Regions from separate parts of the Streptomyces sp. NPDC047515 genome, predicted to be linked through region 3. Evidence: riboswitches for the same ligand, from Rfam matches in the RefSeq annotation. Region 3 holds a riboswitch; each other region holds the start of a gene.
The links. Region 3 has a riboswitch for cobalamin ahead of ABZ826_RS10280 (prenyltransferase/squalene oxidase repeat-containing protein). Riboswitches for the same ligand answer to the same signal wherever they lie in the genome.

Region 1 (9,691 bases), on a different contig from region 3:
ACGCCGGGTATCGGGTCGACCGTCCGCGGTCGCCCGGAAACGTGCGGTGCCTCGACGCATGTCCGGCCGCCGCGTGGGTGGCGCGCACAGCGCATGCCCACCACGCCTCCACACCCACCCGATTGGCCTAACACGGGAGCGGCGTGCGCACCACCGTGACGGGCGGCCAGCGCCGAGGCGCCGAGCATGCGGGGGACGGGCTCCGCAGGTGGGGAGGTTGCAGCGTCCATCCGGGTGAGGCGCGATGGAAATCGGACGCGCCTCCCCTGATGGACCCAGCCACAGGACGCGCCCAGGCGAGGAGGATCGGTCATGGGAGCCGCTGACGGTTTCACGGATTCCGGAGAGCTCGACGGCCTGACGGTGTACGACAACACCGGCGAGAAGATCGGCAGTGTGGGCCGGGTGTATGTCGACGACAACACCGGCCGCCCGGACTGGATCACGGTGAAGACCGGCCTGTTCGGCATGAAGGAGAGTTTCGTGCCTCTTGCGGGGGCTCGTCGTGTGGGCTCCGACCTGCACATCTCGCATCCGAAGGACCGCGTCAAGGAAGCCCCCCGGGTGGACGCGGACGCGCATCTGTCGGTCGCGGAGGAGGAAGAGCTCTACCGCCATTACGGCCTGGCCAGAAACACCACCGCCAGGCTCAGTGGCCGTGCGGACACCGGGAGGACGACGTCCGGGACCGGCACCACGGCCATGGGCGCGGCAGGAGCCGCCGGAGCCGGGGCCAGGGGCGACGCCGGGACCCCGGCACCCGGCACCCCCCGGGCCACCACGTCGCGGACGAGCGGCCTGGCCGGCGCGGGCACCGGTACGGGCGCGCGCGGCGACGCCGGGACGGCCGGCACGGCCCGTCCCCTCGTCGGCGCCGGGGCGGGTTCCGAGCGGTCCGCCGCCGACCTGGGCGGCAAGGAGGAGCTGATCCGCTCCGAGGAGCAACTGCTCGTCGGCACCGAGGAGTACGAGAGCGGCAAGGCCCGCCTGCACAAGTACGTCGTCACCGAGAACGTCACCAGGACGGTTCCGGTGACGCACGAAGAGGTGCGGGTGATTCGTGAACCCCTGCAGCCCGGCGAAAGGGCGGCGGCGGGGCGCTCGGACATCCGTGAGCAGGATGTCGAGGTCACCCTGCATGCCGAACGTGCCACGATGCGCAAGGAGACGGTGCCGGTCGAACGGGTCCGCATGGAGACCAAGAGGGTGACCGAGCAGAAGGAGATCTCCGCCGAACTCCGCAAGGAGCAGATCGACTACGCCGACAGCAAGGGCATCGGCGACAAGGACATCGGTGGCAAGGACGCGGGCGGCGAGTTCGGCCGGGGACGCCACCGCTGACCCCCGCACACCGTGGCGTACCGCCACGGTGCAACCGCGAGTGAGGGGCGGACCCGTGTGTGCCGGGGTCCGCTCTCTCGCCGTCAGTGGCCGGGGCGCCCGGGCACGAAGCGCACCGACGGCCGCCCGTCGGGGCCGTCCGGAGCGACCCGCGCGCTGACCCGGTAGACGTCGGCGATGAGTTTCTCGGTGATCACGTCCGAGGGGGTTCCGGCGGCCACCACACGCCCCTGCTTCATGACGACGATCCGGTCGCAGAACATCGCGGCCAGGTTGAGGTCGTGCAGAGCGATCACACCGGTGAGGGGCAACGAGGCGATCAACGACATCAGTTCCAGCTGGTGCTGGATGTCCAGGTGGTTCGTCGGCTCGTCGAGCAGCAGTTCACGCGGTTGCTGGGCCAGTGCGCGCGCGATCTGGACCCGCTGCCGCTCACCTCCGGAGAGGGTGTGCCAGGACTGGTCACCGCGGCCGGCGAGACCGGTGCGCTCCAGGGCCTCGCGCACCGCTTCCTCGTCCTCCCGGCCGGGCGCCGCCCAGGCCCTGCGGTGCGGGATGCGGCCGAGTCGCACCACATCCAGGACGCTCAGCTCGACCTGGGTCACGGCGTGCTGGTCGACCACGGCGACCCTTCGGGCCACCGTTCGGCGGCCGATCTCGTCGAGCCGCCGGCCGTCGAGGGTGACCACGCCCGTCTCCGGGACGAGGACTCCCGCGAGCACCCGTAGGAGAGTCGACTTGCCGGACCCGTTCGGCCCGATCAGCCCGACGGTGGCGCCGGGCGGCGGGGCGAGGTGGACCCCGTCGAGTACGAGCCGGCCGCCCGCCTCCCGGCTGACCCGCTCGGCCCGCAGCCCCGGGGTGACTCCGCCCGTCATGTGATCCTCCGGGTGCGGTAGAGGACCAGGACGAACGCGGGCACGCCGATCAGGGCGGTGACGACGCCCACCGGCACCTCCTGCGGGTCGAGGACCGTCCTGGCCAGGGTGTCGACCCAGACCAGGAAGACGGCCCCGGCCAGGGCGGTGAGCGGGAGCAGCCGCCGGTGCCCGGAGCCCGCGAGCGCACGGGCGGCGTGCGGCAGCACCAGACCGACGAAACCGATGGCGCCGGCCGAGCTGACGAGCGCGGCGGTCAGCAGCGCGGTCGTGCACAGCAGCACGATCCTGGTGCGCGCGATATGGACGCCGAGCGCGGCGGCTGCCTCCTGGCCGAACGCGAAGGCGTCGAGTGTGCGGGCGTGTCCCAGGCAGATCAGCAGCGTCACCACGAGAACGGCGGAGCAGATCCACACATCGATCCAGCCGACTCCGCCGAGCGAGCCCAGCAGCCAGAACAGCACCCCGCGGGTCTGCTCGGCGTCGGCGGAGGTCATCACGACGAAGGAAGTGAGTGCGGAGAACAGCTGCATGGCCGCGACACCGGAGAGGACGACCCGGTCGGTCGTGCCGCCCAGGGTGTGGCTGAGCAGCAGGACGAGGGCGAACGAGCACAGGGCGCCGATGAACGCGCCGGTCGAGATCGACACCGCTCCCCCGCCGACACCGAGGACGACGACCACGACCGCGCCGGTCGACGCACCGGAGGAGACGCCGAGGACGAACGGGTCGGCGAGCGGGTTGCGCAGCAGGGACTGCATGACGGTGCCGCACACCGCGAGCCCGGCACCGCACACCGCGGCGAGCAGGGTGCGCGGCATGCGCAGGTTCCAGACGATGCCGTCCCGGATCGGCGTGAGCCGTGACCGGCCCCAGCCGAGGTGGGAGGCCGTCGTGGACCAGACGTCGGCGACGGAGATACGGGCGGGGCCGATGGTGACGGCGATCGCGACGGACAGCACGAGCAGCGCGATGCCGCAGGCCCACAGGATTGCGCCGCGCAGCTTCCGCGGGCCCGTCGCACCGCGCGCGCCGGCCGCGGAGGTCCGTGACGCCTGCGGGGCCGCGGCGCGTCCGGTGTCCGTCATCCCGCGAGCCCGAAGGCGCGCAGCCCGGCGGCGACGCGTTCCACACCCTCGACCGTCCGGATGGACGGATTCATGGCCTGGCCGCTCAGCAGGACGTAACGCCGGTGCCTGACGGCGTCCATGTTCTTGGTGACGGGGTTGGACTCCAGGAACTCGATCTTCTTGGCGGCGCTCTCGGCGGTCTGTGCCTTGCGGGTCAGGTCACCGATGACGAGGACGTCGGGGTTGCGGTCGGCGACGGTCTCCCAACTGATCTGGGGCCATTCGTCCCGGGTGTCGTCGAAGACGTTCTTCGCGCCGAGTTCCCGGGTGATGATGCCGGGTGCTCCGCAGCAGCCGGCCAGGTACGGGGCCTTGGAGTCGGAGAACCAGTAGAGGAGGGTGGCGTCGGAGGCGTCGACGCCGTCGGTCGCCTTCTTGACCCGGGCCCGCAGTTGCGCCACGAGCCGGTCGCCGCGCTCGGCCACGCCGAACACCCCAGCCAGTTCGCGCACCTCGTCGTAGACGCTGTCCATGGTCAGCGGCTCGGTACGGGCGCCGTCGCCGCTGCCGCTGTTGTCCTTGCCGGTGCAGTCGGCGGGCGAGACATAGGTGGGGACCCCGAGTTCCTCGAACTGTTCGCGCGGGGCGACGCCGCCCTTGGCGAGCGTCGACTCGAACGACGCGCTGATGAAGTCGGGTTCCTGGTCGAGGACCTTCTCCGAGGAAGGCCGGTTGTCCGCGATCCTCGGGACCCCGGCGTTGGCCTTCTCCAGACCCTTCATCACCGGGTCGGTCCAGGTCGCGGTGGCGGCCAGCCGGTCGGCGAGGCCGAGGGAGAGCAGGATCTCGGTCGATCCCTGGTCGACCGATACGGCGCGGTGCGGTGCGGATTCGACGGTGACGGTGCGTCCGCAGTTCTTCAGCGTCACCGGGTATCCGTCGATGAAGCCCGACTTCGCGGCGGGGTTTCTCGCTCCGCCGCCGCATGCGGTCAGCAGGACGAGTCCCGCCGAGAGCACGGCCATGGTGCGGACAGAGCTGGATATGGACGGCACGGAGTCCCTCTGCGTCTCTGGGCCCATACGCGGAGCCCGTTGTACGGCGTCCTGCGCCCGGTACCGGACCGCAGGTGCCAGCAGGTCTTCGGACTCGGGTTCCTGCGGACGGGACGCCTTCCCAGGGCACCCGAGGGTGCTCCCAGTGGCCGTGGCCCCGCCCGTCCCCCTCACCGCTGCGCGTCAGTTCCGGATTTTCACCGGATTCCCTGACTCCTTCGTGGAGTTCGACTGGCTCCGGCAAGCTATCACGGGCCTCTGCGCAGCTCACGGGCGGTGTGGCAGGTGGTGCGCCGGGCCGTTTCCCGTCGCACCACCTGCCTGGTGCCTACGGGCGCTGAAGAGCGATCACGGCGTTGTGTCCGCCGAACCCGAAGGAATGACTGACGGCACGCCGGATGGGCTGCCGCAGCGGAGACTTGGTGACGCAGTTGATGTCGAATTCGGGCGCCGGGGCGTCCAGATTGGCGATCGGCGGCACGACTCCGCGTTGCAGCGTCAGGACGGTCAGTCCGGCCTCGATCGCCCCGGCCGCCCCCATGCAGTGTCCCAGGACGCCCTTCGAGGCGGTGACGGGCGGCCGGTGCGGGTAGACCCGGGCGATGAGGGCGGCCTCGGTGGCGTCGTTGACCGGAGTGGCCGTGCCGTGTGCGTTGACGTGCTCGACGTCCTTTGCCGCCCAGCCCGCGTCGCGCAGCGCGATCTCCACCGCCTGCCGGGCCACCGCGCCGGACGGATGCGGACTGATGGGATGGTGGGCGTCGGTGGTGGCCCCGGTGCCCGCGACCAGCGCCCGCGGTGCCGCTCCTCGGGCACGGGCGTCGTCCGCCCGTTCCAGCACCATGACGGCGGCGCCCTCGCCCATGACCAGCCCGGCCCGGTCGGCCGCGAAGGGCCGGCACTGCCCGGCAGCGTCGCCGTCCCTCCGGGCCCCGGCCCCGGACCGGGCGAACCCGGCCATGGCGGCCGGATAGACGATCGACTCGGTGGCTCCGGCGATCGCGATGTCGCACTGGCCGGTGATCAGCAGATCGCGGGCGACGGACAGGGCCGTGACGCCGGACGAACAGGCGGTGCACGGCGCCATACTGGGACCGGTGGCCCGCAACTGGATCGCGATCTCGGCCGCCGGCATGTTCGGAATGGTGAGCAGGATGCCCGACGGCGAGGTGGCGTCGGGTCCGAGCCGGTCGAGCACGACGGCCTGCTCGGTCAGTGAGGCGGAGCCCCCGCTGCTGGTGCCGACGACCACCGCGACCCTGCCGCCCTCCCACTCGGCCGGGTCGAGCCCGGCATCGGCGACCGCCTCCCGGGCGGCGAGAACGGCGAACTTGGTGTACCTCCCCATCCGGAACGAGGTGCGGCCACCGATCACGCCGTCCAGATCGATTCCGTCGACGGTGCAGGCGAAGTCGATCGCGCAGCCTTCGAGCGCCGCGACGGTACGCACCGGTGAGATTCCGGCACACACACCTTTCCAGGTGGATTCGGTGTCGTTGCCGACCGGGGTGATCATGCCCAGGCCGGTGACGGCGATGACGGGCCTGTTCATCGGGCGTTGCTCATCGGTGCCGCGCCGCTCGCCGACGCCCCGCCGCCGGCCCCGTCGATGAATCGTGTGATCTCGGCCAGGGTGGCTCCCTTGGGGAGCCTGTCGAAGTCTCCCCGGCCACCCAGCGTCTCCCTGATGAGCACGGCGAACTCGGCGACGGCGAGGGAGTCCATCTCCAGGCTGTCCATCGTGGAATCCGGGCGGATCTCGGCGGCGGGCACTTTGAAGGTGCGCGTCAGAACCTCGGTGATCTTGGGATGAATCGCACTCATGAGCTTCCTCTCCATCATTCGGTACGACTGCCGGCGACGGCGGGGGCACCGTCCCGACGCCGAATCAACTCGGTGACGTGCCTCCAGTTACGCCTTGTGCCGAACCGATTCACCACCGCCCTGCCGCGGCTGCGTGAACCACCGGGCCAGGGCGGCTGCCGTACCCCAGAAGACCAGCAGCACAGCGCGGACACCGAGGGCTCCGGCCGCCTCCCGCACCGAGCCGGATCGCACGGCTGTTCCCGTTCTCGTCACGGCCCTCACCGTTCCCCCCGAGCCGCCACCCGGTCCCCGTACGGCTGCCAGCCGGCCCCCGGGTCGTCGTACGCCTCGATGTAGTCGGCCCCCGCGATGGGCCAGTCGGCGAGCAGTTCCGGCGGCAGTGCGAAGGAGTCCACGAGGGCGGGCAGCTGAGCGGCGACTGCGGTGATCAGCCGGTCAACGGCGTCCGGCAGATCATTTACCTGATTCACCGTCAGATGCCCTGCCGCCAGCAGATCACCGCTGTTCCGGGAGATCCGGTCGAGTGCGAACAGCCTCTGCAGGTCGACCAGTCGCTCACGGGCGGGGCCGTCCGGAAGACCGGTCGCCGCGTCCGCGTACGCCTCGGCCGCCTGGCACTGGGCGTACGCCTCGACACCACGCAGGGCCGGCCCGGACGCGGCGTTCCACCGACCCAGCGGATCACCGTGCGGTGCGCGGCTCATCCGCTCCCTGGCCCGGTCGAACCAGATCCCCTCCAGGGCCGCCAGGAGCCTGCCGAGGAACCGGGGATCGTCGAGGTCGCCGGATTCCCCGCCGGAAGGAGCACCCTGGCCGGCCGGTTCGGTGGCGAAGAGCATTTCCGCGGCGGCCTTGGCGTGGATGGCCAGGTTGTCGCCCTCGGCCGTGATGGCGCCTTCCACCCCGGTGATGAGTTCACTCATGCCGTTGTGCTCCAAAAGCGCCTGAGCACCGCACCGTTCACGGCACTCGACGATCACGGACCGGGCCTGCCAGGTGATCCACCCCTTGGCGACGGCGACCAGTCGTTCCGCCGCTTCGTGGTCCGGACCCGATTCGTCCACCCGCGCCTCCCAGCGGTCCAGGGCCCGGCGGTGCAGCAGGCTCATCGCGAAGACGGTGGCCATGGCACGGGCGAGCGGGCCGTGATGGCTGCGGTGGGCGATCACCGGCACCTGACGGGATCCGCGGGGCCCGGAGATGTACCGGTGGCCGCCGTAGCGCACGGCGACCGCGAGCGTCGCGCGCGCGGAGCCGACCGCGCAGGCGCTCATGGAGATCTTGCCGGAGGTGACGCGTCCGATCGACGCGAGGAGGCGGCGCCTGCGGTTGCCGACGGCGCTGCTGAACTCGCCGTCGTCACCGATCCGTCCATGGTCCCCGCCGAGCAACGCCTCGCGTGCCACGAAGACCCCGTCGAAGGAGGTCAGGCAGTGGTCCACCGGGCTCCCCGTGCGCGTGGGAAGCCTGCGGACCCGTACACCGGGCAGGGCCCGGACGGCGTCGGTGAGCGGTACGAGGAAGAGGAAGACCCCGTGATCGGTGCCGTCGGCCAGCAGGCGCGCGGCCACGAGCCCCGTCTTGGGCCCGCCCGCCGGACTGGTGTTGGGCATGAACTTCTGGGCGCCCGCATGGGGCGTGCGCAGAACGAACCCGTCGCGTTCGCGGTCGTAGGCGGCCGTGGTCTCGACGGCCGCCGCGTCGTTGCCGTGTGCCACCTCGGTGCAGAGAAAAGTGCCGACGCTGCGCAGCCGCAGGAAGTCCGACAGATCGCGCTGTCCGTCGCCGTCGTGGTCGAGGAGACTGCCGAGAAAGAGGTTGTAGTGGATGCCCGCCACGGTGGTCAGTGCCGGGTCGACCGGGCCGAGCCATTCGTGCAGGGCCGCGAGGGCCCGCGGGTCGGCGGCGAGCCGTGCGCCGCTGTCGAGGCGGTCGTTGAGGATCCGGAGCCGCTCGTAGGCGAGTCGCAGGCGCTCCTCGGGAGTGCGGCGGTCCGGTCGGCGGAATGGTTCTGTGCTGATCAGCCGCTGCCAGAAGGCGTGCTCCCGGCGGAAGCCGTCGCCGAGGAGCACGCCGGTGAGCAGGTCCGTGGACCGTTCGGCGGAGGGGCTGTCGATCGTTGCGGTCATGAGACGACAACGATCAGTCAACGGCGAGGACACCGGGGGCCGTCCGCGACCGGCCGTCCGTTTCGGCCTGCTGGAAGGCGAGCACGACGTTGTGTCCGCCGAAGCCGAAGGAGTGGCTGAGTGCCCGCTCGACGTCCTGCATGCGGGGCTCCTTGACCACGCAGTCGAGGTCGAACCCGTCCGGCAACGAGTCCAGATTGGCGATCGGCGGGACGAGACCGCGCTCCAGGGTCAGTACGGTGGCCACCGCTTCGATCGCCCCGGCCGCGGCGAGGGTGTGCCCGAGCACGCCCTTCGGGGCGGTCACCGAAGGGCGGTGGGGGAAGAGCCCCGAGATGAGCGCGGTCTCCATCGCGTCGTTCAGCGGGGTCGACGTGCCGTGCGCGTTGATGTGGTCGACGTCGCGGGCCGCCCAGCCCGCCTCGCGCAGAGCCGCGCCCACGGCCCTGCGCGCGCCCGCCCCGTCCGGATGCGGGGCCGTGGGGTGGTGGGCATCGGTGGCGGACCCTGTACCGGTCAGCAGGGCACGCGGCCGTCCGCCGCGGGCCTGCGCGTCGGGCGTTCGCTCCAGCACGAGGACGGCGGCACCCTCGCCGATCACGAATCCGTCCCGATCCGCGGCGAACGGCCGCGACGCCCCCACCGGATCGCCGGTCCGCCGGGAGAGCGCGCCCATTGCCGCGAACGCGCTCACCACCAGCGGAGTCAGTACGGACTCCGCGCCGCCCGCCACCACCACATCGCACCGGCCGCTCGTCAGCAGGTCACGGGCCAGGGCGATCGCGCTGGCCCCGGACGCGCACGCCGTGGCGGGCGCCAGACTCGGGCCGTGGGCCCGCAACGCGATGGCGACCTCACCGGCAGCGGCGTTGGGCATCATCATCGGGACCAGGAGCGGCGACACCGCCTCCGGCCCGGCGTCGTCCAGCTTGCGCTGATTGTCGGCGAGCACGGACACCCCGCCCACGCCGACGCCCAGCACCACCCCCACCCGGTCGCCGTCCCAGCGCTCCGGTGACAGTCCCGCGTCCGCCACGGCCTGCCGGGCGGCGGCCAGCGCCATCTTCACGAACCTCGCCATCCGCCACACCGAGCGTCCGCCGACGGCCTCGTCCAGGTCGATCCCGTCCACCGGACAGGCGAAGTCGACCGGCAGCCCGGCCAGTTCGTCGCAGCGGCGAGCCGTGGAAACGCCCTCGCACAGTCCCGCCCAGAAGGCGCGCTCGTCCGCGCCCGCGGAGGTCACCATCCCCACGCCTGTCACCGCGACACCCGCGTCGGTCCGCCCCATGTTCCCGCCCCCTCCTCGTAATCGATCACGCCTACCGGTTGCCGAACGGCAGTAGCCCCGGCGAGGATGCGCTCACTGGGCCGAACGGGTCACCACCGGG
Region 2 (9,691 bases), on a different contig from region 3:
GAGCTGCGCCCCGTCGCCGTCATCGTGCCCGGCACGATCGCCCTCACCCCGCAAGGCATAGCGGTACTCAGGCGATCGGGAGCCAAGGCCGTCATCACGCTCGGCCCGCGACCGGTGGACGGTGCCCACGCGCTGGTCGTGGACCAGCGGGAGGTCGGCATCCGGGCGATCGGACATCTGCTGGAGCGCGGCAGGCGTCGCATCGGCGTGGTCATGCCGGAGGAAACCGGCCTCGCCCTGTTCGCCGAGCCCCGGCTCGCCGGGGCCCAGCAGGCGGCACGGAGCCACGGAGCCCGTATCGACCCCCTGCCGTTGCGGTACGACGAGGAGTCCGCCGCCCGGCTGGCCGCCCGCTGGCGCACCCTGGGCCTCGACGCCGTGTTCGCGTACAACGACGAGTACGCGATGCTTCTGATGCGGGCCCTTCAGGACACGGGTGTCGAGGTGCCCCGCGAGGCGGCCGTGGTCGGTGCCGAGGACCTGATGCTCGGCAGACTGCTGCGGCCCCGGCTCAGCACCGTGCGGATGGAACTGGCCACGGCGGAGCCGCTCGCGGACATCGTGGACCAAATGGTGCGGCACCCCGGCGGCGCCCCTGTGCGTCACGACCTGCTGCGGGCCGGAGCCGTCCACCGCGAGTCCAGCTGAGGAGCCGGATCCGCACGGAGCGGCAACGTGCGCACCACGCGCCGCTTGCCTAGCGTCAGGACCATGAGCCATCCGCAGAGCTACGAGATCCTGCTGGTCCCCGAATTCACCGAGGACACCACCGACGCCGTCGAGCCCGGCGGTGCCATCCGCTCGGCGGTCGTGGCGGCGACCGGAGAGACGGGGGCATCGGGCTACCCCCGGTACGCGGGCGAAGGCATCGTGGCGGACATCGACACGGCGACCCACACGGTTGAGGCCCTGCTGGTCGACGGTGCCGAGCTGGACTACGGCCTCTCGGTCCGGATCAAGGAGCAGGGCGCCGGGAGGAACACCCGGAGCGACGCCGGGATCGACGCGGACGGCTGACCGGGCGGGCCGCTTCCGGACACGGAAAGGGACCCGGCCGTCGACCGGGCCCCTCACCCCGCTTCTGCGCGCGCGGAGCCTACTTCTGTTCCTTCTGCTGCCCCTCGATGGACTTGCGCACCTCGTCCATGTCCAGCTTCCTGGCCTGCCCGATGACGTCCTCCAGCGCCGCCTCCGGCAGCGCGCCGGGCTGTGCGAACACGGCCACATTGTCCCGGACGATCATCAGCGTGGGAATGGAACGGATCTCGAAGGCCGCCGCCAGCTCCTGCTGCGCCTCCGTGTCGACCTTGGCGAAGACCAGGTCGTCGTGGCGCTCCGAAGCCGCGTCGTAGACCGGCGCGAACTGCCGGCACGGGCCGCACCAGGAAGCCCAGAAGTCGATCAGGACGAACTCGTTGTCGCTGACGACCTGATCGAAGTTTTCCTTGGTGAGCTCTATGGTGCTCATGCTCTGCTACCTCTTCCTGTGCCCGCTCGGACCTGTCCGGCACAACGGTGCCCGGACCTGCGCTATTCCGCCTGCCCATGTGGCCGCCGCGCACACCCGCGATCAGACTGTCCTCATGACAGATGCATCCCTCAATACCGAGTACGACGTCGTGGTGATCGGAGCGGGTCCGGTGGGTGAGAACGTCGCCGACCGGGCGCGGGCCGCCGGACTGAGCACGGCGGTCGTCGAGACGGAACTTGTCGGCGGCGAGTGCTCGTACTGGGCCTGCATGCCCAGCAAGGCCTTGCTGCGTCCGGTCGTCGCCCGCGCGGACGCGCGCCGTGTCCCGGGCCTCAGCGACGCCGTACAGGGACCGCTGGGCTCAGCGGCGGTCCTCGCCCACCGCGACGACCAGGCCGCGCACTGGAAGGACGACGGGCAGGTCGCCTGGCTGGAGGGCACCGGAGCGGACCTCTACCGCGGCCAGGGCCGGCTCACCGGCGAGAAGGCCGTCTCCGTCACCGCCCCCGACGGCACGGAGCACCGGCTCACCGCCCGGCAGGCCGTCGCCGTCTGCACGGGCAGCCGTGCCGTCGTACCCGCCCTGCCCGGCGTCGACGGGGCCCGTCCCTGGACCAGCCGGGAGGCGACGAGCGCCAAGAAGGTGCCCGGCCGCCTCGTGATCGTCGGAGGTGGCGTGGTCGGGGCCGAGATGGCCACGGTCTGGCAGGCACTCGGCTCCCGGGTGACGATGCTGATCCGCGGCAAGGGACTCCTGCCGAAGATGGAACCCTTCGCGGGAGAGCTGGTCGCGCGGGCGCTGACGGAGGCGGGCGCCGACATCCGTACCGGAGTCTCCGCCACCTCAGTACGGCGAACGGCTCCGGACGGGCCCGTCGTCGTGGAGCTGGAGGACGGTGAACGCGTCGAGGCCGACGAGATCCTCTTCGCCACCGGCCGAGCCCCGCGCACCGAAGACCTCGGTCTCGAAACGGTGGGCCTGACGCCGGGCTCCTGGCTCACCGTCGACGACAGCTGCCGCGTCGACGGCACCACGTGGCTCTACGCGGTCGGCGATGTGAACCACCGCGCGCTCCTCACGCACCAGGGCAAGTACCAGGCACGCATCGCGGGCGCCGCGATCGCCGCCCGCGCGGCGGGCGTCCCGCTGCTGGAGACCGACCGCTGGGGCGCCCACACCGCCACCGCCGACCACGCGGCCGTCCCCCAGGTCGTCTTCACCGACCCCGAGGCCGCCTCGGTCGGTCTCACCCTCGCCGAGGCCGAGCGGGCCGGACACCGCGCACGCGCCGTCGACCACGACCTCGCCGCCGTGGCGGGCTCCGGCCTGTACGCGGACGGCTACCGGGGCCGTGCTCGCATGATTGTGGACCTCGACCGGGAGATCCTGCTCGGTGTCACGTTCGTCGGACCGGGCATCGGTGAACTGCTGCACTCGGCGACGGTTGCGGTCGCAGGCGAGGTCCCCATCGCCCGGCTGTGGCACGCCGTCCCCTCCTACCCGACGATCAGCGAGATCTGGCTGCGCCTGTTGGAGACGTACCGGGACGAGTGAGCTCCGGCCCGGACACCGGCGACGCGACGACGTACACGCCATGCGGCGGCGCGTACGTCGGCCGGTGCACGTCCCGACGGTCGCCCCGCCGTCGGCACAGCCGGCAACCACTGGCGAGGACGCGGGGTGACCGGTGGGACGAGCCGGGCGGGGCGGTCAGACCGGCGGCCGGAGATCGCTGGTGGTGACCCGTACATGGTCGACGACGAGTTGCTGCGGGAACGAGGTGCCGCCGTCGGGGTCGCCGGGCCAGTAGCTTGTTGAACACCCAGGCCCCCCCGAGATCGGCGGGTGTGCGCCGCTGGTAGACATTGCCGTCCCACCGACCAGGTCACCGAAGGGGAACGGAGGAGAAGGCTTCGTTCGTATGCGATTTAAGAAGTGAACCAAGATGCGGTCAAGACTTTGGTACGGACCACACTTCTTGCACGGAGGTGTGCTGTGCGCGGCCCGGGACGGGCGCCCGTCCCGGACCGCGCCCCGGGTCAGTGGGCGGTGCCGGCCACCGTCGCCCGTACCTCGACGGCCGCCGAGACCAGGTTCTCCAGCGAGGCGCGCACTTCGGGCCAGCCCCGCGTCTTCAGGCCGCAGTCGGGATTGACCCACAGCCGTTCGGCCGGAATCGCTTCGAGTCCCTTACGGAGCAGGGCGACCGCCTCACCTGTGCTCGGTACCCGGGGGGAGTGGATGTCGTACACGCCGGGGCCGATCTCCCTCGGATAGCCGGCCGAAGCCAGCTCGTCGGCCACTCGCATGTGGGAGCGGGCCGCCTCCAGGCTGATCACATCGGCATCCAGGTCGGCGATGGCCCGGAGGATGTCGCCGAACTCCGCGTAACACATGTGCGTATGGATCTGGGTGTCGGCACGGACACCACTGGTGGTCAGCCGGAACGCCTCGGTGGCCCAGTCCAGATACCCGGCGTGGTCGGCGGCCCGCAGCGGCAGTGTCTCGCGCAGGGCGGGCTCGTCGACCTGGATGACGCAACCACCCGCGGTCTCAAGGTCGTTCACCTCGTCCCGCAGCGCGAGGGCGACCTGGCGGGCGCTCTCGCCGAGCGGCTGGTCGTCGCGGACGAAGGACCAGGCGAGCATGGTGACGGGACCGGTGAGCATGCCCTTGACCGGCCGATCGGTGAGCGACCGCGCGTACTCGGTCCAGCGGACCGTCATCGGTTCCGGGCGGGAGACGTCCCCGGCCAGGATCGGCGGCCGGACATAGCGTGTGCCGTACGACTGGACCCAGCCGTGCCCGGTGGCGACGTAGCCGGTGAGCCGCTCGGCGAAGTACTGCACCATGTCGTTGCGTTCGGGCTCGCCGTGCACCAGCACATCGATACCCGCCTTCTCCTGGAACGCCAGCACCTCCTGGATCTCGGCCTCGATCCGCTTGTCGTACGCGGCGGTGTCGATGCGTCCGGCCCGCAGATCGGCGCGTGCGGTGCGCAGTTGGGCCGTCTGGGGGAACGAACCGATCGTGGTCGTGGGCAGCGGGGGAAGCCGCAGGCGCTCGCGTTGGGCCGCCGCCCGCCGCGGATACGACGGTTCGCGGCGTACGTCGGACTCCGTGACGGCCGCGGCCCGTGCCCGTACCACCGGGTCGTGGGTGAGCGCCGATCGGCTGCGCGAGGCCAGATCGGCACGGTTGGCGGCGAGTTCGGCGGCGATCGTCTCCGTGCCCTGTGCGAGCCCCTTGGCCAGGGTGGCGATCTCGGCGGACTTCTGCCGGGCGAAGGCCAGCCAGCGGGCCACCTGCGGATCGAGGTCGCGTTCGGCGTTCACATCGAGGGGAACGTGCAGCAGGGAGCAGGAGGCCGCGACATCGACCCGGTCGGCGAGACCGAGCAGGGTGCCGAGCGTCGCCAGGGACCGCTGGTGGTCGTTGATCCATACGTTGCGGCCGTCGACGACTCCGGCGACCAGCCGCTTGCCCGGCAGACCGCCGACCGCGGCGAGATCCGGCAGATTGGCGGACGCCGGGCCCGTGAAGTCGAGCGCGAGTCCGTCGACCGGCGCCTTCGCCAGAACGCCGAGGGCCTTGCCGAGCCGGTCGAAGTAGGAGGCGACGAGGAGTCGCGGCCGGTCGGCGAGCGCGCCGAGGCAGCGGTAGGCATGTGCGGTGGCGCTGAGCTCCGCCGCGGTGCGGTCCTGGACCAGGGCCGGCTCGTCGAGCTGCACCCACCGGGCGCCGGCCGCGCGCAGATCAGCCAGCACCTCCGCGTACACCGGCAGCAGCCGGTCGAGCAGGGTCAGTGGTTCGAAGTCGGCGGCGACGCCCGGAGCGGGCTTGGCCAGCAACAGATATGTCACCGGGCCCACGAGCACCGGCCGGGGGCTGAGCCCGAGGGCCAGCGCCTCCTCGAACTCCGCGACCTGCTTGGCGGAGTCGGCGGTGAAGACGGTGTCGGGACCGAGCTCCGGCACCAGGTAGTGGTAGTTCGTGTCGAACCACTTGGTCATTTCGAGCGGCGCCACGTCCTGCGTACCGCGCGCCATCGCGAAATAGCCGTCCAGCCTGTCGGCTTCGACGGCGTCGCGGTGCCTGGCGGGTACGGCACCGACCATCACGCTGGTGTCCAGTACGTGGTCGTAGTACGAGAAGTCACCGGTCGGGACCTCGTGGATGCCGTCGTCGACGAGCCGGAGCCAGTTGGCGCGGCGCAGGCCGGCGGCGGTCTCCCGCAGGCCGGCCGCGGTGACGCGGCCGTTCCAGTACCCCTCGACGGCCCTCTTCAGTTCCCGGTCTCCCCCTTGGCGGGGATAGCCGTACACGGTGGCACGGGCTGCCGCGGCTGCGGACTTGCTGGTCACGGGACTCTCCTTCGCGAGCGTGTGTCCTGGTACGACCCCGGGACGTGTCGAAGGCGCGAAGGAAGGGCGGACCGGACCGAACCGCCGCGTCGTGCCGACGCGCGTGCCCTGCCCGATCCGTACGCCGACCCGCCCACGAGGTCACCGGGATCACCGTGCGCGTCCGGCGCGCACGGGCAGTGGCAGGTCTTCGGACTCGTGGGCGCGTCTCGCGTACGAGACACCTACTGGCCGTCGCTTCCCGGAGCCCGTCTCGGACCCAGTGCTTGATGACGGCGGTCGTTCCCACTCACCGCTGCGGGGCAGTCCCGGATTCCCACCGGGTTCCCTCTTGCGACGCGTCTGTCTGGCGGACAGGGCGAACCAGCTGCGCCAACAGACTATGCGCTGACCACGGTTGCCGGCACCTCAGTTGTCCCGGCGAGTGGTGACGGACCGAGGAAGTCGGTTCCGTGGAGCGGGGTACAGCGGCTGACCGCAGCGCAGGTTCCACCGTCCTGACCGGCCGCTGAGCCCGGTCAGGGTGAGCGGGGCGACATCCAGCCGCCAGAACGCCTCCGCCGGCAGAGCGAGCGCCCGTACGACCACCGCCCGCACCACGGCGGGCTCGACGACCGCCAGCACACGACCGCCCTCCTCGCCGTCCCCGGACTCGAGCGCGTCCAGCAGGCCGCCGATCCTGGCGCAGAACTCCAGCAACGACTCGCCGCCGTGCGGAGCCGCCGACGGATCGGTCATCCAGAGCGACACCGCGTCCGGCTCGCTTCCGCTCACCTCGGCCAGCTGCCGCCCGCTCCATCTGCCCATGTCCCAGCCACGGAGCGCGGGTTCGGGCCCGGTGCGCAACCCCAGCGCGTCGGCGGTCCCGGCACACCGTTCGGACGGCCCGCGCACATACCGGTCGGCCGAGGGCACCGCCGCCGCGGCGGCGCGGGCCAGCCGGGCGCCGGTCGCGTCCAGCGGGGCATCGTCGTCGAAGCGGGCCTCGCGCAGCGCGGCGTTGAGCGCCGGTGAGATCAACATCACCTGTACCGTCATGGCCCGGTCAACTCCCTGAACTGTGGTCTCTCGCGTGCGCTCACCTTGGCATGCGGGCGTCACGGCCCCGCCGACGGCACCGTGGCCCTGCCCGCCCCCAGGAGGTATCGTCCGACGGACATGACGAAGGTGTGACGGAAGTCCGGTGAGAATCCGGCGCGGTCGCGCCACTGTGTACCCGTACCCGTACGGGAAGTCAGACCCGGCACCTTCGTCCCAGGCACCACAATCGGGACGCGTGTTCCCTCAGGAGGTTCTGCCATGGCACAGAGTGCTGCCCCCGCCACCGTCGTACCGGCGATCACCCCCATCTCCCTAAAGGCCATTGCCCCTTGGGCGGTCTTCTTCGGCATCGTCATGCTCGTACTGCTGTACTTCGTCGGCGCGGAACAGGGCGCCACCGCGGTCATCTCCGGCGAGGGCGTCCACGAGTGGGTCCACGACGGTCGCCATCTCCTCGGTTTCCCCTGCCACTGACGTACCGTCCGATCCAGGGGAAGACCTCATGAACTCCATATCTGTCAGAGCAGTGCTCGTCCGCGGCATGCTGGCCGGCCTCGCCGCGGGCGCGCTCGCACTGCTCGTCGCCTACCTGCTCGGTGAGTCCCGGGTGGACGCGGCCATCGCGCTCGAAGAGTCACACAGCCATGACCACGGCGGTGGTGAGGAACTCGTCAGTCGCGCCGTGCAGTCCACCGCGGGTCTTGCCACCGGTGTGCTCCTCTTCGGTCTGGCGATCGGCGGGATCGCCGCCCTCGTCTTCTGCTACGCCCTGGGCCGGATCGGCCGATTCGGCCCACGGGCCACGGCCGCGCTGATCTCGGGTGCCGCCCTGCTGACGGTGTACATCGTGCCGTTCCTGAAGTACCCGGCCAACCCGCCGGCCGTCGGCGATCCCGACACCATCGGCCGCCGCACCGCCCTGTTCTTCCTGATGGTCGCCCTCAGCGTGCTGCTGGCGGTCGCCGCCGTCATCCTCGGCAAGCGGCTGGCTCCCCGTCTGGGCAACTGGAACGCGACGGTCACCGCATCAGCCGCCTATGCGGTCGTGATCGGGGTCGCCTACGCGTTCCTGCCCTCGTTCAACGAGGTCGGAAAGGACTTCCCGGCCACCCTGCTCTGGGAGTTCCGGCTCGCCACCCTCGCGGTACAGGCCACCCTCTGGGTGACCTTCGGTCTCGTCTTCGGTCACCTGACGGAACGGCTTCTCGTGCCGAGGGCCGACACCGTCGCGACGGGAGGCGGTACGGCGAACCGGGCCGCGGCAGCCGGCTGACCGGCATACCACTCACCACCAGCGGACATCGGAACCCGCCGGGTGCCTCCCCGGCGGGTTCCGCCGTCCTTCCGGCGCAGCCGTCCCAGGGAAACGGACGGTCGCGTACGTGGAGGAGCTCACACCAGGGGCGCCCGGCTCGCGACGCCTGGCACGCACGCTCGCTGCGTGGCCGGAATGCCCTGGTAGCTCCTTCCCCAAGCTCTCAGCTTCGTTCGAGCAGGGGAGACCCCGTCCGAGGACCTTCCAGCGCCTTGCGATCGCACGCACCAGACGCCGCGAGCTGATCGGACTCCCATGGTGTGAGCTCCTCTTACTGCTCCTTGCCCTGCCGGCGCCAGTCGATCCGGTAGTGCTTCAGCTTCGCGTCCTCCTTCACCAGGCGCATGCCGACGGCTGTCATGACGTGCTGCGACGCGAGGTTGTCCAGGTCCGTGTCACCGTGGACACAGATCACCCCCTGCTCGCGGGCGAACAGCAGCAGCGCCCGCAGTGCCTCGGAGGCGTAACCCCTTCCCTGAGCCGAGGGAACGAGGCCGTAGCCGATCGTGACGTGCCCGTTCTCGTCCGGGGCGCCATGGAATCCCAGCCCGCCGATCACCACTGAGTCCTCACGGCGACATATCTCGTACGAGCCGAAGGGGCTCGGATCCCCCGTCGTCGCGCAGGTGCCGAGGAAGCGCTCGGCCGCGGCCATCTCGCCGGCGGACGGGTATCCCGGCGCCCAACGTGCACCCTCGCCCGGCGTGCCGGCCATCACCTGCAAGGCATCGGAGGCGCTCATCAGGCGGAGCAGGAGGCGGGGAGTCTCAAGGTCGGTCATGACCGAGTGAAGTATCACGCGGGGCGGGCGGACGGCATCCGGATTCTCCGGGACGAGTGTCCGGTGGGCGGCGGGGCGGGGTCTTGCGGGGTCCCCGAACGGGGACATCTCCCCCCGGGCCGTGTGCGAGGCCGCACCAGGGACCTGGAGCGGGCCGCGGCGACGGGCAAGCTCCGCATCGCTCCCGAACCGGCCGCGCACATGGCGATGTCGGCCCATGTGGAGGTGGCGCCGATGCTCGTCGCCCGCCCCGCGATCTTCGGCGACGCGAGCATGTCGCGGAGGGGCCGCGCCGCCGGGCACGCCGCCGTCTTCTCTCCGGACGTCTCCGGCGCCGCCGCCGACACGGACGACGCGGGGCCGCCGCGTCCGAGGCCCACGTGCCGGCCACCGCGGCCCGGCTGAACGCACTGCTGCGGCAGTCGCCCACCCCGGCAGTCACCGCGGCCGAGGGCGCCCTCCTGACGGAATGGCTGAACCGTCTGTCGAACGCCCCTCACGACCGCTGAGACCTCTCGCGACCGTCAGGCGCCGGCCCTCCGGTCACCGTCGAAGTCGAAGTCTCCGGAGAACGCCGCCGCCATTCGCAGATGGCCGGTCGCCTCCGCGCTCCGCCCCTGGCGCTCAAGCGTGCGGCCCAGCATCAGCCGGGCATAGGGCTCCACCGGGTCGCGCTCCAGAACCGCGCGCAGTTCCGTCTCGGCCCTGCCGAGCCGCG
Region 3 (9,691 bases):
GCGTTCGTTCAGGCCCATCAAGTCGGCGATCGAGCCGTCGTCGCCGACCGTGACGGCGAATGCCGCGAGTGTTCTGCTGCGCTCGGCCTGCGCCTCGTCCAGCAACGCCTGTGCCTGACGCATACGTTCGTCGCTGGCACAGAAAGCTTCCGCCAGGACGGTGTGCCGATCCCAGAATTCACGAGGTTCCACGTAGGTGACAACGCTCCGGCGGCTGTCGGGAACGGACGGCCAAGCAAAATGCGCCTAGATGGACCAACGAGTAATTAAGCTCGCCAAGTTATATGAACTAGCGCATTCGGCAAGTCTTGAAGCAGTCCTACGACGTGGCGAAGGCCCCGACCGGTGGTCGGGGCCTTCGGAAGGCTCAGGAGCCGCCGGCTCAGTACCAGTGGTTGGCCTGCCAGAACGACCAGGCGGCGCACGGGCTGCCGTAGCGGGACTTCATGTAGTCCATGCCCCACTTGATCTGGGTCGTGGGGTTGGTCCTCCAGTCGGCGTCCGCGGAGGCCATCTTCGAACCGGGCAGGGCCTGCACGAGGCCGTACGCGCCGGATGAGGCGTTGGTCGCGCTCGGGTTGCAGCCGCTCTCGCGCTGGACGATGCTGCTGAAGCACTGGAACTGCGCGGCGTCGCCGATCAACGACTTGGCCGTGTCCTGCGCGCCTGCCGCGAGGACCGTCGGCGCGGTGGCCGGTGCGGCCATGGCCGGGGTGACGCCGAGGGCCAGACGCGGCGCGGCTACTACCCGGCTTCGTGGAGGACCAACGCCCTGTGGGAGTCCTCACTCACCGGAGGCGTCGAATGTGACCCGGGCCTCGAAGGCGGCCCGGCGCGTGGCCCGGCGCAGCGCCTTCAGCAGCGTCGGGCCGATGGTGAGGGTCAGCACCACGGTGAGTACGGCCCGGCCCAGGTCCCAGCCGAGCGAGGTCGCCGTGCAGTACGCGAGGAAGCGGACCAGGTTCTCCGTCAGCGGGTCACCCGGGTGGAACGAGATCCCCGAACCGAGACCGGGCACGATCGTCCAGCCGTACAGGTTCATCACCGTGCCGTACGCGAACGCCGCGACGAACCCGTACACCGCGAGCATCAGCGTCTCGGCCCGCCCGCGCAGCCGGTCCGGCCCCGGCAGCAGGCCCGCGCCCATCGTGAACCAGCCCATCGACAGCATCTGGAACGGCATCCACGGCCCCACCCCGCCGGTGAGCAGCGCGGACGCGAACATCGTCACCGAGCCGAGCACGAAGCCGAAGCCGGGCCCGAGCACCCGGCCGCTCAGCACCATCAGGAAGAACATCGGCTCCAGCCCCGCCGTGCCCGCGCCCAGGGGACGCAGCGCGGCGCCGACCGCCGCCAGCACCCCCAGCATCGCCACCGCCTTCGCGTCGAGACCGGAGTCCGCGATCATCGCGACGACCACGCCGACCAGCAGCGGCAGCAGCGCGGCGAACAGCCACGGCGCGTCCTGGGAGTGCGCCAGAGCGGAGTCCGCGCCGGCCAGCAGCGGCCAGCCGAACGCGACCACGCCGATCGCGCTGATGAGGACGAGCGCGGCGATCGCGCGCGGCCCCAGACGTATCGGCCGTACCGGGCGCCGGTCCGGGGTGCGGCCCTTCTCGCCGGCCTTTGCGCTCATGCCCCGGCTCCCAGGGCGCGACGCACCTGCGCCACGGTCAGCCAATCCTGCGGCGCGAGGATCTTCGCGGTCTGCGGGGCGAACGCCGGGGAGGAGACCACCACCTGCCGGGTCTCCCCGTCCGCGACGACCTCCCCGTCGGCGAGTATCACCACCCGGTGCGCCAGCTCGGCGGCGAGCTCCACATCGTGCGTGGCCAGGACGATCGCGTGGCCCTCGGCCGCGAGCGCGCGCAGAACCGTGACCAGCCGGGCCTTCGCCGCGTAGTCCAGGCCCCGGGTCGGCTCGTCCAGGAGCAGCAGCGGGGGCCTCGCGGTGAGCACGACGGCCAGGGCGAGCGCGAGCCGCTGGCCCTCGGAGAGATCACGGGGGTGGGTGTCGTCCGGCACACCGGGCAGCAGCTCGGAGACCAGGGCCCGGCAGCTGCCCGCCGCGGCGCCCGCGTCGGCGTCGGCCGCGGCGCACTCGGCGGCGACCGTGTCCGCGTACAGCAGATCGCGCGGCTCCTGCGGTACGAGCCCGACCCGGCGCACCATCTCGCGCGGCTGCGTGCGGTGCGGGGTCCGGCCGCCGACCAGGACGGTGCCCGTGGTGGGCTCGACCATGCCGACGAGCGTGGCCAGCAGGGTGGATTTGCCCGCACCGTTGCGGCCCATCAGGGCGACCGTCTCGCCGGGGGCGACGGTGAGAGTCACCCCGCGCAGTGCCTCGACGGGCCCGCGCCGTACGCCGAGCCGCTCGACCCGGGCCGGGGCGTCGCTCACGGGACCGGGAACGGTGGTGGTGGTCCGGGCGCCGCGGCCCAGCAGCCGGGCGAGGGCGCCGCGCCGCGCGGGTGCGGGGACGGCGGGCAGCGGAGCCACCTCGGCCCCGGCCGATCCGGACGCCGCGGCGGGCGGCTGTGCCGACGCCAGCCGCTCGCGCAGACCGGCCGCCCGGCGTCGGGCGTCGCGGACCGAGAGCGGCAGCGGCTCCCACCCCGCCAGTCGGCCCAGCGCGACGACCGGCGGGTGGACGGGGGAGACGGCCATGATGTCCACGGGCGCGCCCATGACCGGTGCCGCGCCCGGTGACGGCAGCAGGACGACCTGGTCCGCGTACTGCACCACCCGCTCCAGCCGGTGCTCCGCCATCAGGACCGTCGTACCGAGGTCGTGCACCAGCCGCTGGAGCACGGCGAGGACCTCCTCGGCCGCCGCCGGGTCCAGGGCGGACGTCGGCTCGTCGAGGACCAGGACCTTCGGGTGCGGGGTGAGCACCGAGCCGATCGCGACCCGCTGCTGCTGGCCGCCGGAGAGCGTGGCGATCGGCCGGTCGCGCAGACCGGCCAGACCCAGCAGGTCGAGGGTCTCCTCGACCCGCCGCCGCATCACGTCCGGGGCCAGGCCCAGCGACTCCATCCCGTACGCCAGCTCGTCCTCGACCGCGTCGGTGACGAAGTGGGAGAGCGGGTCCTGACCCACCGTGCCGACCAGATCGGCGAGTTCGCGTGGTTTGTGGGTACGGGTGTCGCGCCCGTCGACCGTGACCCGGCCGCTCAGCGTGCCGCCGGTGAAGTGCGGAACCAGACCGGACACGGCGCCCAGCAGCGTCGACTTGCCGACCCCGGACGGGCCGACGAGCAGCACCAACTCGCCCTCCGGGACGGTCAGATCGACCCCGGACAGGGTGGGGCGCTCCGTCCCCTCGTACTGCACCGAGACATGCTCGAACCGGATCACTGGCTCTCCTTGGAATGCGGGGCGCCCACCGGGGGCGGCACGGGCGCCACCACGGCGGGCAGCAGCCCGATCAGCACCGCCGCCGCGGGCCACAGCGGAAGCACCGGTGCGGCCAGCGGTACGACGCCCGGCCGCAGCGCCGCCGCGTCGACGCCGCCCGCCCAGATCATCGCCACGGCCACGGCGACCCCCGAACCCGCCACCAGCCAGGCGCGTCCGCCCCACCGGTCGGGCCGGTAGCGGGTACGGACCGAGCGGGCGCCGCCGAGCCGCAGTCCGGCCGTCGCGGCGACCAGCCCGGCGATCAGCAGCGGCAGTCCGTACACCGCGCCCTGCGCGGCCAGCAGCCCGTACGTGCCCGCACACACCCCGAGCAGCCCGCCGAGCGTGAGGACGTTCGTGGTGTGCCGGACGGCGGGCGGGACCTGGGCCGTGCGCCCGTATCCGCGCGCGTCCATCGAGGCCGCCACCGCGACCGACCGCTCCAACGCGCCTTCCAGGACCGGCAGTCCGATCTGGAGCACCGCCTTGACGCCGCCGGTCGGACGGCCCCGCAGCCGCCGCGCGGTGCGCAGCCGCACCACATCGGCGACCATGTTCGGCGCGAACGTCATGGCGACGACGACGGCGACCCCCGCCTCGTACAGCGCACCCGGCAGCGACTTCAGCAGCCGGGCCGGATTGGCGAGCGAGTTCGCCGCACCGAGGCAGATCAGCAGGGTCGCCAGTTTCGCCCCGTCGTACAGCGCGAAGACCAGCTGCTCGGCGGTGACCCGGCCACCGATCCTGACGCCCTTCGCCCAGTCGGGCAGCGGCACCTCGGGGAGCGTGAACAGCGGATGCGTGCCGGGGATCGGCGAACCGAGAAAGACCGAGAAGACCAGCCGCACACCGACGACGAACAGCCCGATCTTGATGAACGCCCCGTACGAACGGGCCCACGGCGCGTCCGTGCGACGGGCCGCGACCACATAGCCCGCGACCCCCACCAGCAGCCCGAGCAGCAGCGGATTGGTGGTCCGGGACGCGGCGGTGGCGAGACCGAGCGCCCACAGCCACCAGGCCCCGGCGGGCAGGGCGTTGCTCCGGGTCGCCCCGGGGGCGCGCAGCGGCCGGGGCGGCCGGGCGGTGCCGGTGGCGCCGGTCACCCGGCCGCTGGTCGGGGCGGTCATCCGCGGCGGCGGCGGGCCTGCACGACTGCGGCGATGCCGAGGACGAGAACGGCGCCGACACCGACGAGCACCCCGGCGGACGGCCCGCCACCGGAGCCGCTCGAACCGGCGGAGGCGGCAGCGGGGGCGGAGGCGCCCGGGGACGCCGCCGCGGAAGGCTTCGCGGGTCCGTCGCCCGAGACCTGTTCGCCGCAGCCCGAGCCCGGATAGCCGGAGATGGCACAGAGCAGCGCGTCGCTGCTGTACCGCAGCGGTTTGGCCACCGAGGCGAGCGCCTCGGCGGTGCTGGCGTCCGGGGCGACCCGCGCGCACGCGGTGCGCGGCGCGGGCGGCGTCTCGCCGGCCGGGGCGTCCGCCGCCGTGCCCGCGTCGATGACCAGCGCGATCCGCTTGGTGCCGTCCTCGGCCGGGGTGTCCGCGCAGATCTTCGCGAAGTCGGGGGAGCGGCGCGGCTTCGCCGAGTCCTGGGAGTCCTCGCTCACGGAGAACCGGAAGCCCTGCACCGTGCCGTCGTCGGGCCGGACCAGGGACGGGCCCTGGGTGGCGTACGTCCAGCCGGTGCCGGAGCCCTCCCAGAACGACCAGTACCGGTATCCGGCCGCCTGGGCCGTCCCCGTGCCGAGGACAGCCAGGACCGCACCCAGGGCCACCAGCAGCGCGGTGGCCCTTCCCGCCCGCCTCACAGCTGCCGGTTCTTGCGCCGGCCGCTGATCAGGAAGGCCGCGGCCGCGGCGACGACGAGGCCGATGCCGATGAACCACCACACGCCACCGATCACATCGTCGCCGCTGTGCACCTGGTCCTTCTCCGTGGCCTCGTACCCGGTGTCGGTGGACGGGTCGGGCGTCGTGACGGCCGCGGGCGTGGGGCCGGTGGCGTTCAGCCGGTCGACCAGGTTGACGCCGTTGAAGTCACGGGCGTCGGCGCCGGTCGCGTGCGCGGCCAGGACCAGCTGCGCGTAGGCGGCGGGACCGTTCTGCTCGGCCCAGGGGCCGGAGTTCTTCTTCAGCCAGGCCACGGCCTTGGCGGCCTTGTCCTGGTGGCCCGCGGCGGACAGGGCGACGACCGCGTCCGCGGTGTTGCCGAAGTCGGGCTGCGGGGTGGTGTCGGCGGCGCCGGGCATCGGGGGCAGGTCGAGGTGGCCGCTCGTGGCGAGGGCGTTCGCGAGGTAGTGGGCGCCGTTCTGGGCGGCCTGCTCGGGCGTGAGTCCGGACCCCGGGTGGCAGCTGGTCCCCTTGACCGAGGCGTTGTTCCCGACGGCCAGGGCCTTGCCCATCGTGCCGAGCACGGCGGCGGCGGTGGCGTCCGCGTTGGCGGCGAGCTTGCCGGCCTTGTCGGGCTGGTAGGCGAAGGCGCCGCCGTCCTTGCCGCCGCACGGGATCGCGAGCGCGAGCAGCGGGGAGTAGGGGGTCTTGCCGTTCGGAGTGGTGATGTCCGCGAGCCGCTGGCCCTGCCGGGCGAGGGCGCCGATCACCAGCGAGGTGGAGTTGGCGTCGCTGGGCGCACCGGCGGTGTAGCCCCAGCCGCCGTCCTCGTTCTGTACCGACTTCAGCCAGCGGACCGAGTTGTTCACGGTGTCCCGGTGCCCGCCCACCTCGACGAACGCCTGGACGGCGGCCGCGGTGGCATTGGTGTCCAGCACGGTCTTCTCGGTGCAGGGCTGGGAGACGTCGGGCCGGTACGCGGCGTAGGCGCCGTTGCCGCACTGCTGGGCGATCAGCCAGTCCACCGACTTCGTGGCGGGCGTGACGCCCTCCAGCCGCTGGGCGAGAAAGGCCAGCGACTGCCGCCAGACACCGTCGTACGTCGGGTCCTTCGTGCCGTACAGCCCGGACGGCAGGGCGACGGACGGCGAGGGGGAGGGGGACGGCGCCGCCACCGCGACCGGGGCAGCGGCCGCACAGAGCACGGTGGCGATGGCGGCGAGCGTTGCCGCGCTGCGGCGTACGGTCATGGCGGGCGGGGCCTCTCCTGCGGGGAACCGGGCACAGGCACGCTCAGGCACCAGGCTCCGGCTCCGTATACCTCGACGGTGCCGACCACCGGGGTTCCGGTGGTCGCGAGCCGGTCACGACCGAGGACAGGGCATTCCGGCTCACCGTCTGCGACGACGGTTCACGGCTGCGTGGTCAGCGCCGGATTCGCACCGGCTTCCCCCTGAACGGGCATGATGACGACCCGCACACTCTACCGGGCGGGGCCGGACGGGTTCCGGGGCCGTCCCGGGGCCGTCCCAAAGGCTCGTTCCCCGCGGGACGGGCGGGCCGGCTCGTCGCGGCCCCGAGGGCCCCGACGGGAGACGCCTCCACCGCGCTCGCCGGGAGCCCGGCCCGTGCGGGAGCCCGGGTGCCGGGGAGAAGACGGACGAGCCCCCTGCCCCGTGGCCGGCCGCGCCCTTCGCACCGCGATGCCGCGCCCTTCACACCGCGATGTACGTCACCGGTTCGCTCCCCGCCACCGCCTCCGCGCGCCCCAGCCTGACCAGGCGCCGCAGATGCGCCTCGGCCTCCGAGACGGCGATGTTCCGCGAACCGTGCGAGATCTGCTCCCACGGCCGGTTCCACTCCATCCGCTCGGCCAGCTCCCACGGCGTGAGCGGTGTGGCGAGCAGCTTGAGCAGCCCGGTGAGGCGTTCCTCGTGATGGTCCAGGAGCTCCCGTACGCGCCCCGCGGCGTCCGTGAACGCGTACTGATGGGCGGGCAGCACCTCCGCCACGCCGAGCCGGCCGATGTGCTCCAGCGAGCCGAGGTAGTCACCGATGGGGTCTCCTCCGGCGGATGGGATGGTGCCCGGCGCGGCGTCCGGATCCTCGTACAGCCCGATGTGCGGGCTGATCCCCGGCAGCAGATGATCCCCCGAGAACAGCCGTCCCCGGCCCGGCAGATTCCCCGGGTGCTCCTCCTCCAGATGCAGACAGACATGACCGGGCGTGTGCCCCGGAGTCCAGATCGCCCGCAGTTCGCGGCCCGCCAGGCCGAGGAGCTCGCCCGGAACGATCTCCCGGTCCGGGAGCGCGGACCGCAGCCCCGGCAGGGTGCGCATCCGACCGTCCTCGACCGCGGCCCGCAGCGGCGCGAGATGCTCCTGGGGCGCACCGACGGCGGTGAGCTTCGTCAGGAGGTACGACAGCCAGGTGCCGGGCCGGGCCTCACGGGTGCGGCGCACGATCGCGGCGTCCGCCGCGTGCATGGCGATCCAGGCCCCGGATGCCTCGCGCACCTGACCGGAGAGGCCATGGTGGTCGGGGTGGTGATGGGTGATGACCACCCCGTGGATGTCGCCGATGCCCGTACCGATCGCGTCGAGCCCGGCGGTGAGGGTGTCCCACGCCTCCGGATCGTCCCAGCCGGTGTCGATCAGGACCGGCCCGCTATCGGTGTCCAGGACATGGACGAGGGTGTGGCCGAGTGGATTGTCCGGGATGGGGACCTTGATGCTGTGCACGCCCCCGCCATGGTCGGTCACCTGCGTCATGGGCTCCCCATCTCTCGTCGAGGCATGGTCGGCGCACCGGACGCACGGACATCCGGCGCACCGCGCCCACTGTAACGAGAACTTGTTTCAGTAGTAGCCCTGGTCGACCATCTGTCCGTACGCCCATCTGCCCTGCGTGCCCGGGGAGTTCGACGCGCACGAGACCGGGGGGCGGCCGCCACCGGCTCGCGGGACGGCCGCGCCGGGCGGAGGATCCGGGGTCACCGGCCGTCCGGCCGGTGACCCCGGATCACTCGTCGCTCATGCGGCGTCCGCGGCCGGCCGGTGCCACACGAGTCGCGGGGTGCGCGAGCCGTCGCCGGTTCCCTCGGTCGGGGGGACCAGGGTCAATCGGTCCCCCTCCACCCGCCACCGGCGCTCCTGCGTGGTGCCGACCCACGGGCGCAGGGACGCCATCTGCAGATGGTGGACGACCAGGTCGCCCGTCACCTCGTAGGTGCCCGCGTACCCCAGGTACGGAGAAGTCCTGAACAGGGTCGCGGTGTCGATCGGCCCGGCCGTCCCCTCCTCCGGGGAGGGCTCGGGCTCCGGGTTCAGCATGCTCACCGACATGTGGCCGTCGGCGGTGTAGGTGATCAGTCCTGTCGGAGTCTGTCCCAGGGGGTGTTCGAGCGTGTGGCCGGAGGCGTCCATGATGGCGACGGTGCTCAGTAACCAGGCGCCCACGAGGGGGTGTTCGGAGGTACTCGGCCTGGAGGTGGATGGGTGATTCGGTTCGGTGCGGGACGGGGTGTGCACGTGTTTCCCTTTCTGAGCCGGTGGAATTCGGAACTTCTGGAACCGGTGAGTGAGGGACCTGGTCGTCCTCGTCCCTACCCGCGCGGCGCACCGGGGAAGCGACGGGCGTGCCGCGAAACCCCCGGCGGCGCGACGACGGCCGTCCGGTCGTGCGCGCCGTCGAAGTCGTGGACTCCTGGAACTGGAACTGGTATCAGTTCTGACACAGAGTCAGGTAACGTGCCGGGTCGCGGGAGGCAGCAGCCATGACCGAGCTTGTCGAACACGGAAAACTGTTCATCGGCGGGGAGTTGGTCGATCCGCTGGGCCGGGATGCCATCGAGGTCGTGTCGCCCCACACCGAACAGGTCATCGGCCGGGTGCCGCACGCCTGCGAGGGGGATGTGGACCGGGCCGTCGCCGCCGCCCGGCGGGCGTTCGACGAGGGGTCCTGGCCACGGATGACCCTGGACGAGCGGATCGCGGTGATCACTCGGATCAAGGACGCGTTCGCCGTGCGGTACGAGGAGATCGCCCGGGTCATCAGCTCGCAGAACGGCACCCCGTACACGTCGAGCGTCATGGTGCAGGCGCTCGCCGCGATGATGGTGTGGGACGCGGCGATCACCGTCGCCCGGTCCTTCCCGTACGAGGAGCGCCGGGACGGGGCTCTCGGGCCGCTGCTGGTGCGCCGGGAGCCGGTCGGGGTGGTCGCGGCCGTGGTGCCGTGGAACGTTCCGCAGTTCACCGCTGCCGCGAAGCTGGCGCCCGCGTTGCTCGCCGGCTGCTCCGCCGTGCTCAAGGTTTCGCCCGAATCCCCGCTGGACGCCTACATCCTGGCCGACATCGCCGCCGGGGCCGGGCTGCCGGAGGGGGTGCTGTCGATCCTGCCCTCCGACCGCGAGGTCAGCGAGTACCTGGTCGGGCACCCCGGCGTGGACAAGGTGTC

Region 1: linked by a shared signal. The riboswitch ahead of ABZ826_RS34695 (ABC transporter substrate-binding protein) and the one ahead of ABZ826_RS10280 (prenyltransferase/squalene oxidase repeat-containing protein) in region 3 are both predicted to bind cobalamin.
Region 2: linked by a shared signal. The riboswitch ahead of metE (5-methyltetrahydropteroyltriglutamate--homocysteine S-methyltransferase) and the one ahead of ABZ826_RS10280 (prenyltransferase/squalene oxidase repeat-containing protein) in region 3 are both predicted to bind cobalamin.

What each region holds. Positions count from the first base shown of each region.
Region 1 covers NZ_JBEYTM010000072.1:14,138-23,828, reverse strand. Annotated here, with positions in the region: gene ABZ826_RS34710 (PRC and DUF2382 domain-containing protein) at 313-1,341, shown strand; gene ABZ826_RS34705 (ABC transporter ATP-binding protein) at 1,425-2,219, opposite strand; gene ABZ826_RS34700 (iron chelate uptake ABC transporter family permease subunit) at 2,216-3,307, opposite strand; gene ABZ826_RS34695 (ABC transporter substrate-binding protein) at 3,304-4,344, opposite strand; cobalamin riboswitch at 4,406-4,595, opposite strand; gene ABZ826_RS34690 (beta-ketoacyl-[acyl-carrier-protein] synthase family protein) at 4,673-5,896, opposite strand; gene ABZ826_RS34685 (acyl carrier protein) at 5,893-6,168, opposite strand; partial or broken gene ABZ826_RS34680 (acyl-CoA dehydrogenase) at 6,256-8,300, opposite strand; gene ABZ826_RS34675 (beta-ketoacyl-[acyl-carrier-protein] synthase family protein) at 8,314-9,591, opposite strand.
Region 2 covers NZ_JBEYTM010000008.1:147,275-156,965, forward strand. Annotated here, with positions in the region: gene ABZ826_RS09565 (LacI family DNA-binding transcriptional regulator) at 1-648, shown strand, start outside; gene ABZ826_RS09570 (hypothetical protein) at 712-1,017, shown strand; gene trxA (thioredoxin) at 1,097-1,468, opposite strand; gene ABZ826_RS09580 (NAD(P)/FAD-dependent oxidoreductase) at 1,584-3,026, shown strand; partial or broken gene ABZ826_RS09585 (1,3-beta-glucanase) at 3,201-3,345, opposite strand; gene metE (5-methyltetrahydropteroyltriglutamate--homocysteine S-methyltransferase) at 3,512-5,836, opposite strand; cobalamin riboswitch at 6,000-6,219, opposite strand; gene ABZ826_RS09595 (histidine phosphatase family protein) at 6,245-6,874, opposite strand; adenosylcobalamin (AdoCbl) riboswitch at 6,997-7,090, shown strand; gene ABZ826_RS09600 (CbtB-domain containing protein) at 7,136-7,351, shown strand; gene ABZ826_RS09605 (CbtA family protein) at 7,380-8,150, shown strand; gene ABZ826_RS09610 (GNAT family protein) at 8,464-8,973, opposite strand; gene ABZ826_RS09615 (hypothetical protein) at 9,097-9,378, shown strand; gene ABZ826_RS09620 (tetratricopeptide repeat protein) at 9,498-9,691, opposite strand, start outside.
Region 3 covers NZ_JBEYTM010000009.1:75,099-84,789, reverse strand. Annotated here, with positions in the region: gene ABZ826_RS10310 (hypothetical protein) at 1-123, opposite strand, end outside; partial or broken gene ABZ826_RS10305 (transglycosylase SLT domain-containing protein) at 383-712, opposite strand; gene ABZ826_RS10300 (ECF transporter S component) at 785-1,636, opposite strand; gene ABZ826_RS10295 (ATP-binding cassette domain-containing protein) at 1,633-3,357, opposite strand; gene ABZ826_RS10290 (energy-coupling factor transporter transmembrane protein EcfT) at 3,354-4,529, opposite strand; gene ABZ826_RS10285 (SCO2322 family protein) at 4,526-5,212, opposite strand; gene ABZ826_RS10280 (prenyltransferase/squalene oxidase repeat-containing protein) at 5,209-6,483, opposite strand; cobalamin riboswitch at 6,591-6,726, opposite strand; gene ABZ826_RS10275 (MBL fold metallo-hydrolase) at 6,949-8,004, opposite strand; gene ABZ826_RS10270 (lipocalin-like domain-containing protein) at 8,266-8,691, opposite strand; gene ABZ826_RS10265 (aldehyde dehydrogenase) at 9,009-9,691, shown strand, end outside.